DNA from 2 places in the Actinoallomurus liliacearum genome. Region 2 is predicted to be linked to the other one. Evidence: riboswitches for the same ligand, from Rfam matches in the RefSeq annotation. Region 2 holds a riboswitch; the other holds the start of a gene.
The links. A riboswitch is a leader RNA that binds a small molecule or an ion and turns the genes downstream of it on or off. The one in region 2 is predicted to bind thiamine pyrophosphate.
Positions count from the first base shown of each region.

Region 1: it holds a riboswitch for thiamine pyrophosphate, as region 2 does, so the genes downstream of both, tenA (thiaminase II) here and ABD978_RS40645 (purine-cytosine permease family protein) in region 2, are expected to answer to the same signal.

Region 1 is NZ_BAABHJ010000031.1:2,989-10,873, forward strand. Features, by position in the region: gene ABD978_RS34745 (IS5 family transposase) at 1-835, shown strand, start outside; gene ABD978_RS34750 (transcriptional regulator) at 1,193-1,828, opposite strand; gene ABD978_RS34755 (DNA-binding protein) at 1,825-2,220, opposite strand; gene ABD978_RS34760 (PEP/pyruvate-binding domain-containing protein) at 2,280-3,527, shown strand; gene ABD978_RS34765 (histidine phosphatase family protein) at 3,660-4,274, shown strand; gene ABD978_RS34770 (hypothetical protein) at 4,342-4,719, opposite strand; TPP riboswitch at 4,880-4,977, shown strand; gene tenA (thiaminase II) at 5,038-5,718, shown strand; gene ABD978_RS44085 (DUF397 domain-containing protein) at 5,781-6,044, opposite strand; gene ABD978_RS44090 (DUF397 domain-containing protein) at 6,062-6,178, opposite strand; partial or broken gene ABD978_RS34780 (helix-turn-helix domain-containing protein) at 6,214-6,999, opposite strand; gene ABD978_RS34785 (ATP-binding protein) at 7,146-7,565, opposite strand.
Region 2 is NZ_BAABHJ010000040.1:431,197-439,081, forward strand. Features, by position in the region: gene ABD978_RS40630 (helicase-related protein) at 1-1,081, shown strand, start outside; gene ABD978_RS40635 (SSI family serine proteinase inhibitor) at 1,205-1,750, opposite strand; gene ABD978_RS40640 (rhodanese-like domain-containing protein) at 1,793-2,131, shown strand; TPP riboswitch at 2,155-2,271, shown strand; gene ABD978_RS40645 (purine-cytosine permease family protein) at 2,262-3,626, shown strand; gene ABD978_RS40650 (sensor histidine kinase) at 3,972-5,837, shown strand; gene ABD978_RS40655 (ATP-binding protein) at 6,039-6,482, shown strand; gene ABD978_RS40660 (hypothetical protein) at 6,575-7,417, opposite strand; gene ABD978_RS40665 (arginine deiminase) at 7,776-7,885, opposite strand, start outside.

The sequences.
Region 1 (7,885 bases), on a different contig from region 2:
CCGGCCAGGCCGGCCGTCGAAGTGGACGAAACGCCAGCTCATCGACGGGATCCGCTGGCGGGTCCGCGTCGGGGCGCCCTGGCGGGATGTCCCAGAGTGTTACGGCTCCTGGCAAGCGGTCTATGGATTGTTCCGCCGCTGGCAGCGGGCGGGCATCTGGCAACAGATCCTCACCGGGCTCCAAGCACGAGCTGATGCGACCGGCTTGATCACCTGGGATGTCAGCGTGGACTCCACGATCACCCGGGCCCACCAGCACGCCGCCGGGGCCCGCACCCGCCCCGATCAGCAGACCGAGCCTCCCGGCGGTGGCCTGGCCGACGAGCCGGCAGATCACGCGCTGGGCCGCTCACGCGGCGGGTTGACCACCAAGCTGCACCTGAGCTGTGAGCAAGGCCAAAAGCCGATGTCGATCGTGGTGACCGGCGGCCAGCGCGGGGACAGTCCGCAGTTCGTCGGAGTCCTGGCCGCCATCAGCGTGCCCCGGCTGGGCAGGGGCCGGCCCCGGACCAGGCCGGACCGGGTCCTGGCCGACAAGGCCTACACCTCCCGCGCCAACCGCGCTCACCTGCGCCGACGCGGGATCAAAGCCACGATCCCCAGCAAGGCCGACCAGGACGCCGCCCGGCGCCGCAAAGGGTCCAAGGGCGGCCGGCCACCCGCCTTCGATCTGGTCTTGTACCGGCAGCGTCACGCGGTCGAGTGCGGAATCAACCGGCTCAAACGCAACCGGGCCGTCGCGACCAGATACGACAAGCTCGCCGTCCGCTACCAGGCCACCATCCACATCACCGCCATCAACGAATGGCTCCACTCACTTCGAGACAGGCCCTAGCGCGGGCCGTTGCCTGGAGGGGTCCTAGCCCTGCTCACCCTGGGACGGAGAACCCGAAGCCGGACGCGACACGCCATCGCTCGTGAACTCCCAGTCCGGGTGAGTCCGTCGGAGCCGACCCTCTATGGCCCTCCTGAGAGAACGGTGTCGGACCGCCTCGGGGGTGACGGGGACCCCACCCTGAGTGCGCCGCGGGGGCGTACCGGATGCTCGGAGAAGGTCCGCCTGTGGTGCCGGTATGGACGCTTTGCCCTTTCCGTGGAACGCGGTCACCGAGCATTCGGTACGCCTCAGAGCCTCGGGTGGCAGGTCCCGGTGCACTGCCGAATCGAGGATGCGGGGCAGGGGAGGCCGGGGTCAGGGTTCCGCGTGACGGTCGAGACCGAGCGTGGCGATGAGGTCCTCGTGGAGCTCGAACCAGACCCGATGGCAGGAGTCGACGTCGGTGCGATCGACCCAGTCGCCCTCCCCGCCCTGGGCGCGCGCCAGGGCCGCGGTGAATCGTTCGTCGTATCCGCGGAACCGCGTGAGGACGCCCTCGAGCCGGTCCGCGAGTGGCGTGAGTGCGCGGTCGATGCCCGCGAGTTCGGAGAGGACTCCGGCGTCCCAGGCGGGATCGGAGTGGTCGTTGACGGCGAGCCGATCGCCGGCGGCGGGCCGGAGTTGCCAGTCGGTGCAGGCCTGTAGCAGGAGGGCGTTCAGCGGGAGGAACTCGCGGTAGACGTCACGGACCTCCTCGGCGCCGCCGACGCGTGCGAGTTCGGCCGCGAGCCGGCGCTCGTTCTCGGCTCGGCCCGCTTCGGTCAACGACCAACCTCCGGCGCCGGCGAAGGCGGTGTGCTCGACCCAGCCACGTGCCTGGGCGTCGAGCAGCGTCTCTTTCGTCTCGGCCGCGTCGAGCCCGTACCGATGAGCGACAACGGGGGTGTCCGCGAACCCGGTGATGCGCACGGCGTGCAGGACCAGGAGGCCGAGTGGAGAGTCCCGCGTCATGAGCCGGCGTCCTGTCGTGCCGCCAGGCGGGTGTACCGCTGCTGGCACGCCTGCGGGGAGTTGAACCCCATCGCGTCCGCCATCTGCGTCCAGGTCAATCCCGCACTCCGGGCCATGAACAGCAGGGCGGATTCGAGTCCTTCGACCTCCGCGCGTGCGGCGGGCAGGAGGGCGAGCGCGCTCAGGATGTCCTCCGGGTCCAGGTCGGCGCAGCGCCAGACGGCGAACTGCACGAGGTCGACCGCCGACGGCGGGGCCGGCGATGGTCGCCACGGACGGGCGTCGAGCGCATCGGCGCCCAGGTCCAGTAGACGCTCACGCGCGTCCTGCTCACGCTGGGCCTGAAGGTGGTCGGCATGCGCGCCGTGAGCGATGTCCTGCTTGCGTGGCATGCGACCGATGATGCACACTCAACAAAACGTTGTCAACGATCTGTTGAAGGGCGGGATCGGTGCTCGTACCCCTCCTGGAGGCCGCCGCCGATACCTGCGGAGGCAAGGCCGGGGCACTTGGCGCGCTGCTCCGCGCGGGTCTACCGGTTCCTGACGGCTTCGTCGTCTCGTTCGCCGCTTACCTGGCCACTATCGGCGATCTGGGCCTCGGGCGGTTCACCGGCGAGCCGGACGAGCTTGACGCGGCGCGGCAGGCGATCCAGGCCCGCCCACTCCACGCGACCCTGGTCGACGCGCTGGGACGCGCACTCGACGAGCTCGGCGACCCGCCCGTGGCGGTGAGATCATCGGCGGCGAACGAAGACACCGGTCAGGCGTCGGCGGCCGGTCAGTACGAGACTTTTCTCGCCGTGCGCGGAGTCGGCGAAGTCGCCGATGCCGTACGTGCCTGCTGGGCCTCGCTGTTGTCTCCACGTGCCCTCGGTTACCGGGGCGCCTCCGGCCGCGACGGCCGGCCGTCCGACGACCTCCTGATGGCCGTCATCCTCCAGCGCCATCTGGACGCCGAGGTGTCCGGGGTCATGTTCACCCCCGCGGGACCGAACGACGCGACCGAGATCGAGGCGTCTTGGGGCCTCGGCCCCAGCGTCGTCGGGGGCACCGTCACCCCTGACGCCTATCGCGTCGCCGAGGACGGGTCGATCACACGCACCGTCGCGGACAAACGGACCCGCCTCGACCGGCGCGGTACGCGGCTCGTCGTTCGCGACGTGCCCATCCGTGTCCGGCACCGACCCGCGCTCGACGACGCGACCGCCACGCACCTCGCCGCGTTGGGCAAGGAGATCGCCGCCGTACTCGGCGGACCGCAGGACATCGAGTGGGCGATCGTCGACGGCCGCGCCTGGATTCTGCAAGCGCGGCCGGTCACCGCCGCGCCCCCACCGCCACCATCGCCTTCCGGCACCTCGGACACCCCACCTGCCACCCTCAACGGAATACCGGGCAGCCACGGGACCGTGACCGGCACCGCGAGGATCGTCCGCGGTCCCGGCGATTTCGCGCGCGTGCAGCCGGGCGACATCCTTGTCTGCCCCTTCACCGACCCCGCGTGGACGCCGCTGCTGCGCATCGCCGCCGGCGTCGTCACCGAGACCGGAGGCGCGCTCTCCCACGCCGCGATCGTCGCTCGCGAGCACGCCATCCCCGCCGTCCTCGGCATCCCGAACGCAACGGCCAGGCTCCGCGACGACGCCGTCATCACCATCGACGGGACCGCCGGCACCGTCACGGGGACGAACGCGTGACCGATCGCTTCCGCCCCCGGCCGGGAGCCATCGCCAGGCGTCGCACCTCGCCTACATAGCCGCCGAACCCACCCCTACAGATCGAGAGGAGATGGGAACGGGCCCGCACGGGCACCGCGTCCCTGACCACGGATGACAACGCGACACCTCTACCTGGCACGCCACGGCGCGGCCGACGCGTTCGGGGAGCTCACCGACGTCGGGCGCCGGCAGGCGGGCCTGCTGGGCGAACGGCTCGCCGGCGTACCGGTCGACGCCGTGTGGCACTCTCCGCTGCCACGCGCCGTGGCAAGCGCGCACGAACTCGCGCGGCATCTACCGAACGTGCCCGTGACCGAGGCCGCCGAACTCGTCGACCACGTGCCCTACGTCCCCAGTGCCGCCGAAACACCCCCGTCCTGGGCCGGCTTCTTCGACGGCTACGACGACACCGAGGCAGCGTCGGGCCAGAGGCTTGCCGAGGCCCTGGTCGCCCGATTCGCGAAGGTCCCCGACACGACCGCGAAAAGGAGCCGGACCGACACGCACGAGGTCCTGGTGACGCACGCCTACCCGATCGCGTGGCTGGTGCGGCACGCGCTGGAGGCGCCGCCATCACGGTGGCTCGGACTGAACAGCGCCAACACCGCACTGACGGTCATCGAGTACCGCGATGGCCTGCCGCCCACGATCGTGATGTTCAACGACATGAGCCACCTCCCGGCCGACCTGCGCTGGACCGGGTTCCCCGAACGCGTCAGGCCGTAAGTGGCTCTCGTCGAGCATCCCGACGACGAGCCAGAAGCTGACGCTCAAGCCGCGTCGTTCGCCGTCGTCACTCGATCCAACGGGCAGCGGCCTCGTAGGTGGTGGCCGGGGTGCTGTTGAACGCGATGGCCGCATCGGGCGCGTGCCGCCGCACCAGGTTGATCACCTGCTCGAGGAGTTCGACTTGATCGTCTGAGTGCCGCAGGCCACCGCCGACGGTGACGCACTCCCACGGATGGGCTCGCAGCGCATTCCCGACGACCGCTTCCACGTCGTCACTTCCATCAAGGCCGATCAGGCAGGTCTCGACGCCCACGCCATGTTCGGCGAACTTGGTCAGTCCCGCCTCGATCGCCTTGGCCACCGGCTCGGGATCCCACGGCCCGGGCACCCGATACGGGTCAAACCCGATGACGAGGACGCGGGGTGAAGCAGCGGTGTCCATGCCTGGACGATACGCGTCGAACGACCCGCGAATCAGGAGGTGATGCTCAAGCCTGGTCACACGCCGGCGCGGCAGCCGGCGGAGACTGCCTCGCACCCGCTGGAGGCCCGCCCCGGGCGCCGCCATGAGTGGCAGGTCCCAGGCGATCCTTGTTACGGTCGGCGGTGACGCGGGGTGCCCGGCATGGCCCGGGCTGAGAACACACCCGTCGAACCTGATCTAGCTAGGACTAGCGAAGGGACGTCGCCATGACCGGTTCTCTCCTGGTGCTGTCGAGCGTCCGTGCCGTGCCGTCCGCCAACCGCTGAGGAGATCTCGATGTTCTGCGACGACGTGTGGAAGCGCTCGGCGCGACTGCTCCGCGCGATCCACGAGCACCCGTTCAACACCGCCCTCAGCGATGGCACGCTGGACCGGGAGCGGTTCGCCTTCTACATCGTGCAGGACGCCCGCTACCTGGAGGCGTTCTCCCGGGCGCTCGCGGTCGCCTCGACCCGGGCCACCGACACCGACGACGCCGTCTTCTTCGCCGAGAGCGCGCACGCCGCGCTGGCGGCGGAGCGTACGCTGCACGCCGGGTACATCGAGGAGTTCGGCCTGACCGCCGACGACCTGGCGGGCATCGACACCTCCCCCACCTGCCTCGGCTACGCGTCCTTCCTCCAGGCGACGGCCCTCGCCGACCCGTACCCGGTGCTGGCGGCGGCAGTGCTGCCGTGCTTCTGGGTGTACCAGGACGTCGGGACGGCCCTGCTCGAGAACACCGCGGGCGTCGAGGACCACCCGTACCGCGCCTGGATCGCGACCTACTCCGACCCGGCCTTCGCCGAGTCCACCGAGCGCGCCAAGGACATCACCGACCGCCTGGCCGCGACCACCGACCCGGCGACCCGCGAGGCGATGACCCGCGCCTTCTTCCGCGCCACCGAGTACGAGTGGATGTTCTGGGACAGCGCCTGGCGGCGGGAAACCTGGCCCACCGCCGATTGGCTCAAGTAGACCGGCATAGGCCGAGGCGCGGCCGTACGGTCCCGGTGTCCGTACCGGCCGCGCCGTGTCGCTCAGCGACCGACTTCGCCGGTCGTCTCCTGTGTCAGCGACGCCACCTCGACGCACGCCTCGTCGTTGACCCCGCCGCTAACTGAGCTTTTGCGCCACTGCACCGCCACTCGGTGGCCTCCAATCGCCGTTCGATCAGGATGCGCGAGGCATCTTCGGAGGCTGCCTTCTGCCCGATCCGGTCGAAGTCGAGTTTGAACTGTTCGACCTCGCCGCACATCTCGATCAGCCGACCGCCTCTCGCGGTGTGTTAGCAGTAACCGCACAGATCGCGCGGCGTTGCTCAATGATCGGCTTCGCCGACCGTGAGTCCAGCGGTCTCCCGTGACGTCAGCGACGCCACCTCGACGCACGCCTCGTCGTTGACCCCGGTGCTAACTGAGCTTTTGCGCCACTGCATCGCCACTCGGTGGCCTCCAATCGCCGTTCGATCAGCACACGCGAGGCGTCCTCGGAGGCTGCCTTCTGCCCGATCCGGTCGAAGTCCAGTTTGAACTGTTCGACCTCGCCGCACATCTCGATCAGCCGACCGCCTCTCGCCGCTCCAGCGTAGGCGATATCGCGGGAATCGACAGTGATGACGCGGAACGAGCCGTCCTTACCGATATGGGCACCTGTCGAACGCGGGATGATGCGGATGGAGATGTTCGGCCGCTGCATCAGTTCGAGCAGGTACCGGAGCTGTGCCCGCATGACCTCAACGCCGCCGATGCAGTCGTCCAGAACGTCCTCGTCCAGCAGCGCCCAGACGTAGGGCGGCTCGGGCCGGTCCAGAATCGCGGCCTGCCGTTCCATCCTCGCCTTGAGTGTCTCGCCGAGATCCTTGACTTCGCTGCCGGCCAGCAGCAGGGCTCGCGCGTAGTCCTCGGTCTGAAACGGACCTGGGATGTACTGCCCCTGGTAGATCCTGATCAGTTGGGCGATGGCCTCGTACGCGGTGACGGACTGGGCCCAGTCGGGGTTGTGGCCGTTCTGGGCGTACCAGAGCAGCAGCTCGAAGAGGCCGCCGGTCCGGAAGTGGCGATCGATGATCTTTGCCTGCCTCTCGTCGATCTTTCTCCGTCCCGCCTCGACGTTGGAGACCGTCGACGGCGCGGCGGTGGCGATCTTCCCCCACTGCGCCAGCGAGAGACCGTTCTTCTCGCGCTCCCACCTGAGCAGGTAGGCCAGCATGTGCCAGAGCGAGACCTTCGGGTTGAGCGGAGCCCGGACGACCGACATCGACTCTCCTTGGATATCCAGCGTGAGCGACTACTTGCGGAGAGTAGATACTTCGTTGCCTTAACGCAGCCGATTCCCGAAAACTCGCCCAGACGGGCACTGTGACCCCATACCCAAACCGCTCCAGACTGCTCCATACATCGGGACTACGGCCCTACGCGCGCCCAGACGACCTTTCCGCGGGCCGTCGTCGACCGGTACCAGCCGAGCCGCTGGTCGGACAGCTCGTAGGCCAGCGCGAGTCCCCGGCCGGACTCGCCGCACTCGGTCAGCGGAAGGATCTTGGGGAGGTTGTCCGGGTCGGGATCCCAGACGGCCAGCTCCAGAAGATCCCGGCCGGCCTGGCTGGAGACCCACACGTGCACTTCCTTGCCCTCGTAGAGCCGCACCGCGTTGGTGGCCAGCTCCGTGAGGATGAGCCGTCCAGCGAATCTGACGTTCTCGGAGAGGCCCCAGGAGTCAACGGCTTGATCCACCAGATTACGGACGAGATAAACGTTCTCCGCATAAGCGAACAGCTTAAGATCGAACCTGCGGGGAATCTCGTACAGTCGGGCGATGTCCACGCTCGTCACGTCCTTCGGATCGGCTGCCGAAAGACTGATCCGACACACCGAGACTCGCCACAATTCCGGAAGCCCTGGAAAGGCCGAGCATCTCCGTGGTGACGTCGGACAGGATCGATCCGCGTCCCCCTCTACGGAATCAGCCGACCAGCGACCTGCGATGCCGATGCACTCGTGACGGTATGTCCCAACCACCGATCGGTAGCTCGAAGGCAGATCGACCACGAAGCTTTACGAACAGGCCGGTCGGCGCGTGAGCGCGCCACCGCCACCCCGGACGCCTTCCGCTCTCGGCGCTCTGGATGATTCGGCGGTGTACG
Region 2 (7,885 bases):
ACGGATGATCGTGGAGGCAGACCGGCTGGGCGTCACCGATGACCTGATCACGGTCGCGGCCATCCTCGAGCAGGGAGAGATCACTGCTCGCGTGTGTGACCGATGCCGACAGCTCGGGCGGCAGTCGTGTTCCTGCTGGCGTCTGCTGGCGCAGGGCGAGACGTCCGATGTCATGGCCCAGCTGGCGGTGTACCGCGCCGCCGGGAGGATGTCTCGCAGGGAGATGTCCGCGGCGGGCGTCTTCGTCAAGGCCTTCTACGAGGCCAAGGAGAAGCGTCGGCGCTTGGCCGGTGCCCTCAAGGGCAAGGTCAAGTTCGGTTCGAACGGGCGGCGGGAGAACATCCTCCGGGCAGTGTGCGCCGGGATGGTGGATCATCTGTACGAGCGAGAGTTCGGGGTCTACCGGAACGGCGACGGAATCGGCCGGGAGCTCGCTCGCGAGTCGGTCGTGCGCGACGCGCAATGGCTGGTCGCCCTGCCGTGGGATCTGGAGATCAAGTGCCGCCGTGGTGGCACGAGGGTCCTGCCGCTCGTCCGCATGGCCTCTCCGGTCGATCCGGAGTGGCTGATCGACGTGGCTCCGCACCTGGCGGAGCTGCGGGAAGGACTGAACCCGGTCTACGAAGAGGAGCGGGACGAGGTGGTCTCCACCTCGGAGCTCTGGTTCAACGGCCGGTTCGTCAAGGAGTTCCGGAAGCTCGACCCGGAACACCCCGACGCGGCAGAACTGCGTCGGGTGGGCCGAAACAACCGTCAGTGGCGATCGTGGACCGAAAGGCCCGAGATCGCGCTGCCGGACACGAGTGCCGACGCCATCCCGGAGATCGTCGTCTGCGCCTATGGTGCTGACGCCGAGACGGGGGAGCCGCTGCGGGCCTACGGAACGGTTGCTCCGTACGACTACCGGTGGTACTCCTCCGACCCCTCGTTCAAGATCGTTTGGGGTCGGGACCGGGGCGTGGCCGCGAAGCTCCGTCAGGATGCGGTTTCCACCCTGGAATCCATCCGGGCGGAGGCGGAGCGCCAGAGGCGGGCCGCGGAGGTTCTGTGGCTGGCGGAAGCCGGCGAGCCTCTGCTGTAGCAGGCCTGAAGCTCGAAAGGCTGAGGCCGAACAGCGATGGGCCCCGCGCGTGCGCGGGGCCCATCTTCGGTCAGGAGCCGTCGCGGTTCCCGGTCGCCCGTACAGGCGGTGGTCCCGTGCCGCTCAGCGCGCGGACGGCACCGGGCCGAACAGCGCGACGAGGTTGCCCCACCGTTTGATCTCGCAGCCGTTCTTCCGGTTGAACGTCGCGTCGACCTTCTTGCCGTTCCAGGTTCCGGTGACCGTGGCGGTCTGCGGGCCGCCGTAGATCTGGGTGCACATCTGGCCCTTCGGCGTCGGCGCGAACGGGTCCTGCCCCTTCGCGGCCGCCGCGGCCAGCGCCGCGCACGCCTGGTCGGCCTTGGGCAGGGTCCCGCCCACGGGATCGCAGGTGAGCGTCCAGGTCTTCGGCGCCGACGTCTCCGACGCGCGTACGGTCACGGTCAGCCGGGTCCCGGCCGCAGACCCGGTCGGTGCGGGCGCCGTCGGGGAGGCCGTCGGCGCCGGGGTGCCGGGCACCGCCGACGCGGTGGGGGTCTCGGAGCCCTTGCTCGGCGCGGCCGTCGCGGAACCGTCCCCGTTCTTGCAACCGCCCAGCGCGAGGGCGGCGACGACGATGCCGGGGATGGCGAGGGTCGCTGGTCGCAGTCTGGATGGAGATTGCCTCATGACGATTCGACTCCGGGCGATGGCTCGTGGTTCCTTTGATATGTGAACTCTTTCAGGGAACAGATTCCCGCCGTGGAGGTCGCCAAGGTCCCGGACGACGCGTTCCTGCTGGACGTGCGCGAACTGGACGAGTGGAAGGCCGGCCACGCGCCCCGAGCGGTGCACATCCCGCTGAGCCAGCTCGGCGCCCGCGCCTCCGAGGTGCCCACCGGTGAGGACATCTTCGTCATCTGCCGGTCGGGGGCACGCTCGGCGTCGGTGGTCGCCGCGTTCAACAACGCCGGCTGGAAGACGGCGAACGTCCAGGGCGGCATGCACGCCTGGGAGGCGGCGGGCCGTCCGATGGTCAGCGAATCGGGCGGAGAGCCATACGTCGCCTGACGAGGTACATTTACGGCGGAAAAGTTAAGACCCGCGGGAGCTCGGACCACGACCGGGCTGAGAGGGCGGCTTCACAGGTGCCGCCGACCGCTCGAACCTGACCGGGTAATGCCGGCGTAGGGAGTGTGCCTTGAGCGCCGCCGTCGAAGAGCGATCGTCTGACAACGAGGCCCCGTACACCCTCGACCAACCCGCACCGAAGGTCCTCAGCTTCTGGGACCAGAGCGCGTTCTGGGCGAACCTGGGCGTGAGCCTTCTCGCCTTCTCCGGGGCGTACACGGTGCTCGCCCCGGACGCCCAGGGCACGCCCCGGCTCCCCATCATCGCCGGGATCCTCGCCATGGTCGTCGGCACCGGGATCGGCGGGATCATGCTCGGGCTGGCGGCCGTGCCCGGCACCCGCGCCGGCGTTCCCGCGATGATGCTGCTGCGCGGCCTGTTCGGCACCCGCCTGTCGTACGTCCCCACCGTGCTGAACATCCTGCAGATGGTCGGCTGGGGGACGTTCGAGCTGGTCACGATCGCGGGCGCGGCCAAGGAACTCGCCGGCGGCGGCCCGCGCTGGGCGTACGTGGTCGTGGCGGGCGCCATCACGACCGTGCTGACGCTCTGGCCGCTCGGCTCCGTGCGGGTGCTGCGCCGGTACGTCACCGTCGCGGTCGTCCTCGCCCTCGGCTACTTCTACGTCCAGCTCGCCCGGCAGCCGCTGCCGAACCTCACCCACGGCTCGTGGAGTCACTTCTGGATCGGCGCGGACGCCGCGCTGGCCGTCTCCATCTCCTGGGTGCCGATGGCGGCCGACTACACGCGGCACTCGCGCTCCGAGCGGGCCGCTTTCGGCGCCGCGAGCGTGGCGTACGGCCTGACGCAGGTCGTCGCGTACGTCCTCGGGCTGCTGGCGCTCGCGCTCGTCGCCGGCGACTCCTCGAAGGTGTTCGGCCCGTTCCAGCACGTGGCCCTCGGCACGCTGTTCTTCGCGGTCTTCGTCCTGCGCGAGGTCGACCAGTCGTTCGCGAACGTCTACTCGACCGCGGTCTCGATCCAGAACCTCGTGACCCGCGCGGACCGACGGGTCCTCACCGTGGTGCTGGGCGCCCTGACGACGGTGCTCGCGCTCGCGCTGAACATGGACAACTACTCCGGCTTCCTGACGCTGATCGGGTCGGTGTTCGTGCCCATGCTCGGCGTGCTGGCCGTGGACTTCTTCTGCTTCACCGGGCGGCGCGGCTGGGACGTCTCCGACCGGGCGCCCGCCCGCTGGGGGATGATCGTCGCCTGGGCGGCGGGCATCGCGGCGTACCAGCTCATCAACCCCGGCCAGGTCGGCTGGTGGTCCCGGCTGTGGACACACGCGCAGAGCGCGCTGCACTTCACCCCGGCGGACTGGATGAGCGCCTCGCTCCTGTCCTTCGCCGTCGCCGCAGCCGTCACCGCCCTCCTCGGCGCCTTCCGCCGCCGACGGCCGGCCGCCCGCCCCGACACGGCGCGCGCCTAGCGACAAATCGACACGGTGACCGCGCCGTCCCGACCGCCGGTGTCCTCCTCATGTCGGCGGCACAGAGCCTTGCCATCGGTGTTGACGGGACAAAGCGCAGTGACCGGCCGGAACGCCGCCGGCGGCTTGGCGCCGTCGCATCGGGCGGGTCGTGGGGAGGGTGAGTGCGTGAATAACCCGTCGCGACGGAGGTACGCCGGTCATCATGGGTGTACGGAGCGCGGGGAGGCGATCACCATGGCGCAGTGTGAGCACGACTGGGTGCAGACGGCCCCCAACCAGAAACGATGCCGTAAGTGCGGATTGGTGCTGACCTTCGCGTAGGTGTCCCGCGCGAGTGGCACTATGGGCTCCGTGGGCGCCTCGGATGCGATGATGCGCGCGGCGGTGGCCTCTTCCGCCGACGCGATGATCGCGGTGGACGCCGACCTGACCGTCCGGCTGTGGAACCCTGCCGCCGAGCGGGTGTTCGGCTGGGCCGCGGCCGACGTCCTGGGCCGGCGGCTGCGCATCATCCCTGAGGAGCACACCGCGGAGCACCGCGCCGTCCTCGAACGCGTCCGCGAGGGCGGCCACATCTCGTTCCTCACCAGGCGGCTGCACCGCGACGGCCGGCTGCTCGACGTCCGGGCGGTCGTCAGCGCCATGCGAGACGAGGACGGCGGGTTGCTCGGCTGGGTCGGCCTCTACCGGCCGGTGCGGGAGGACGAGGCCGTCCAGCACCAGACCGCCGAGCGCATCCGGCTCGTCCGGCGGCTCAACGACGTGGTCGCCGACCTCAACACCGAGCCGGCGCTGTCGGCGGTGCTGGACCGGGTCACCTCGGGCCTCATCGAGCTGACCGGCGCGGACGCCGCCGGTTTCGTCGTCATCGAGCAGCAGACCAACACGCTGAAGCTCGTCAGCATGACCGGGCTGCCGCGTAACCTGCGCGACTCGACCGCCGACCTGCGCGCCAGCCTCGTCGGCGAGCTGCTCCGCTCCGGGCGCACGGTCATGCTGGCCACCTCCGACACACGCGCCCTCGGCGACCTGATCTGGTCGGAGCTGGAGGGCCTGCACACGATCGCCGTCGGCATCTCCACCGTCCGGGGCAGCCCGTACGGCGCGCTGTACGCCCTGTTCTCCGGGCGGCGGGCGGGCCACATCGAGCTCGAGCTGCTCGAGCTGTTCGCCGGGCACGCGGGCGTGGTGATCGGCAACGCCCTGCACTACGACGAGGCGGTCCGGCAGCGCCGGCACGAGCAGGCGGTGATCGAGGCGAGCGCGGACGGCATCGCGGTGCTGGACCGCGACGGCGTCGTCAAACGGTGGAACCCCGCGGCGGAGCGGCTCACCGGCCTGACCGCCGGGGACGTCATCGGCCGGCCGCTGCCGTTCCCGCTGCCCGATCTGGACGGCGAGCCGACCATCCAGCTGGAGTCCGGCATCTGGCTCAACGTCCTGCACACCGAGATCGAGAGCCACGCCGAGGTCGTCGTGGACTTCCGCGACGTCACCGAGGCCAAGTCCCTCGAGGCGGCCAAGGACCTCTTCCTGTCCATGACCAGCCATGAGCTGCGGACGCCGATCACGGTCGTGCAGGGGTTCGCCAAGACGCTGGTCGACCGCTGGGAGAAGCTCGAGGAGGCGGACCGGCGGCGGGCGGTCGCGACGATCGCCGACCGCGCGGACGCCCTCGGCCGCCTGGTCGACAACCTGCTGTACTCCCGTGCGGTCCCGAACGGGCTCACCGTCACGAGCGAGCCGTTCGACCTGGCCGGGCTGCTGCGCGGCGCGGCGTACGGCTTCCGTGGCGTGTCCGAGCGCCACACCGTGGAGCTGGAGGTCGCCGACGACCTGCCGTCGGCCCTGGGCGACTCGATGGCCACGGACATCATCGTCGGCCAGCTCCTGGAGAACGCCGTCAAGTACTCCCCGGACGGCGGCGTCATCACCGTACGCGCCGGCGTCGAGGGCGACGTGATCGCGGTGACGGTGGAGGACGACGGGATCGGGATCAGGGCGAACGACCGGGAGCGGGTCTTCGAGCGCTTCGTGCAGGGGGAGGCGGGGGACCGCCGCCGGTTCGGGGGGCTCGGACTCGGCCTCTACATCGTGCGCCGGCTCGCCCGCGCCCAGCAGGGCGATGTCTCCGCGCATCCGCGCGCGGACGGGCTGGAGGGCACCAGCATGCGCTTCACCCTCCCCTACGATCGTTACAATGCGTAACCGGTCATACTTGGGCATACCGCTCAGCAGGGTGAGACCTTCGCCACGTGTTCGAGGTCACAGTTACACGTGGTGTTGGTAACAGATTCCTGTGGCGCGGTTTCCGGGATTTTTAAGTGGGCATTTCGGTCGTTACCGGGGTGACCAAGTTACGGGGAGTATCCGGGGCAACTGCCCGGGGAGGTGAGGGTGTCGAGCGTCGTGTTCCTGCCACATGCGCCGTCCAGCGTCTCGGACGTGCGAAAGCGCCTGTGTTCCGAACTCCGCGCGTCCGGTGTGTACGAGGAGGTCGCGGATGACGCAGCCGTCATCATCAGCGAGTTGATCAGCAACGCGCTGCGGCACGCACGTCCTCTGCCGTCCGGTGACATCCGCGTGTCCTGGGCATACGAGGGCGACCTCATCCAACTGGCCGTCAGCGACGGTGGCTCGATGACCGAGCCGCGTCGCACCCGCGCCGCCCTCTCCTCACTCGGCGGCCGCGGCCTCAGCATCGTCGAGGCGCTCTCGGACGGGTGGGGGGTCTCCCATGAGTCCGACAGCACCACCGTCTGGGCCGAGCTCCGCGCCGCCCAGCAATCCGACAACGGCCATGCCGTCCCCCTGATGCAGCCGTTGCGAATCGCCTTCGACCAGTCCGCCTGAGCCCGCCACCCCGGCGGGTCCAGAGTGCGAACGTCGGCAGAGCGGACCGCTCCTCCACTGCGTGGAGGAGCGGCTGATCGCTCATGCGGATGTCATCTGCGGTGCGGAACGCGGCTGGACGCCGCGTTCCGCACGGTGCAGGCGGCGGCCGGCCGGGGGCCGTGGTCGCGGATGCCCGTCGCGACCACGTATCCGGTGTAGCCGGGGCGAAGCGGCTTGGGGTCGGGGTCGAGGCGGTCCACCCGCAGCTTGGTGGCGCGTTCGGTCAGGGCGGCGCGGACGTCATCCACGCCGACCGACGTGGCGGGCCACCGGATGCCGTCCACGACGTACCCCTGGGAGTTCTCCATGTACTCCGCGAAGAACGGCGCTCCCGGCTTCAGCGCCCGGAGGAACATCTCGTTGGCCTTGTCGAACTCCGAGTGCTGCTCGGAGATCGATTCGGCGACGAAGCCCATCGTCCCCAGATCGAAGTGCCCGGCGGGCAGGTCGGTGAGGATCGATCCGTGCCGCACCTTGGCGATCTTGTTGAGCCGGGTCCTCGCCCACGCGAAATCCCGGTCGCCGATGCGGTGCTCGACGATCGGTCGGACGACCTCCCAGAACGGCTCCCACTCCTCGCCGAGTCGCCGCACCTGCGCGCGGAGGTAGTCCACGACGTCCGGCGAGAAGTCGAGCAGCGTGAGGCGCCGGCAGAAGGGCAGTTGTGCGAGAGCGAGGCCGACACTGGCCCCCGCCCCGCCGTCGACCCCGTGGAGGAGTTGACCGCCGGTCGACGCGTCGAACCACCGCACGCCCCGTTCGAGCATCTCCCGGTCGTCGCCCCGCAGCGACGAGAAGTTGTCGCCCCAGTAGACGCGCGCGTTGAACCGGCCCCAGTCGAACGCGCCGTTCCCGCGGGCGCCAGGGTCCAGGGCGCCCGTTGCTGTCTGCATTGCTGTCTCCTTTGTTCGTGACCGACGTCCTTCGTCGGTCCCCCCGCCACGCCCCTTTTTGGGGCCACCATGTGGTGCGGCGGGGACCGTGCAATGCACGAGACGGGGCTCTCGGCCGCTGAGTGACATGGCGAACGGTGACGTACGTCACATGACCGCGCTGTCGCGGAGCTCGCGGCCTGCGGGAGTGGGTTCTCAGGCTCGGTCCTGCGCTGCGAGTACGGCGACGCCGAGCTCGAGCTCCTGGCCGGCTTCCTGCGCCGTTCCCGGGCGCTGTACGAACGGCAGTTGGAGCGCGCACGAAAAACAGCACCCGGCGCCGAGGGGCGCCGGGTGCTCGTCAGGAGGCGAGGTCCGGCTACACCGGGTCGCGGAGGATGGGGCAGGACATGCAGCGCGGGCCGCCGCGGCCGCTGCCCAGCTCGCTGCCCTGGATCCGGATGACCTCGATGCCCGCCGCCTCCAGGC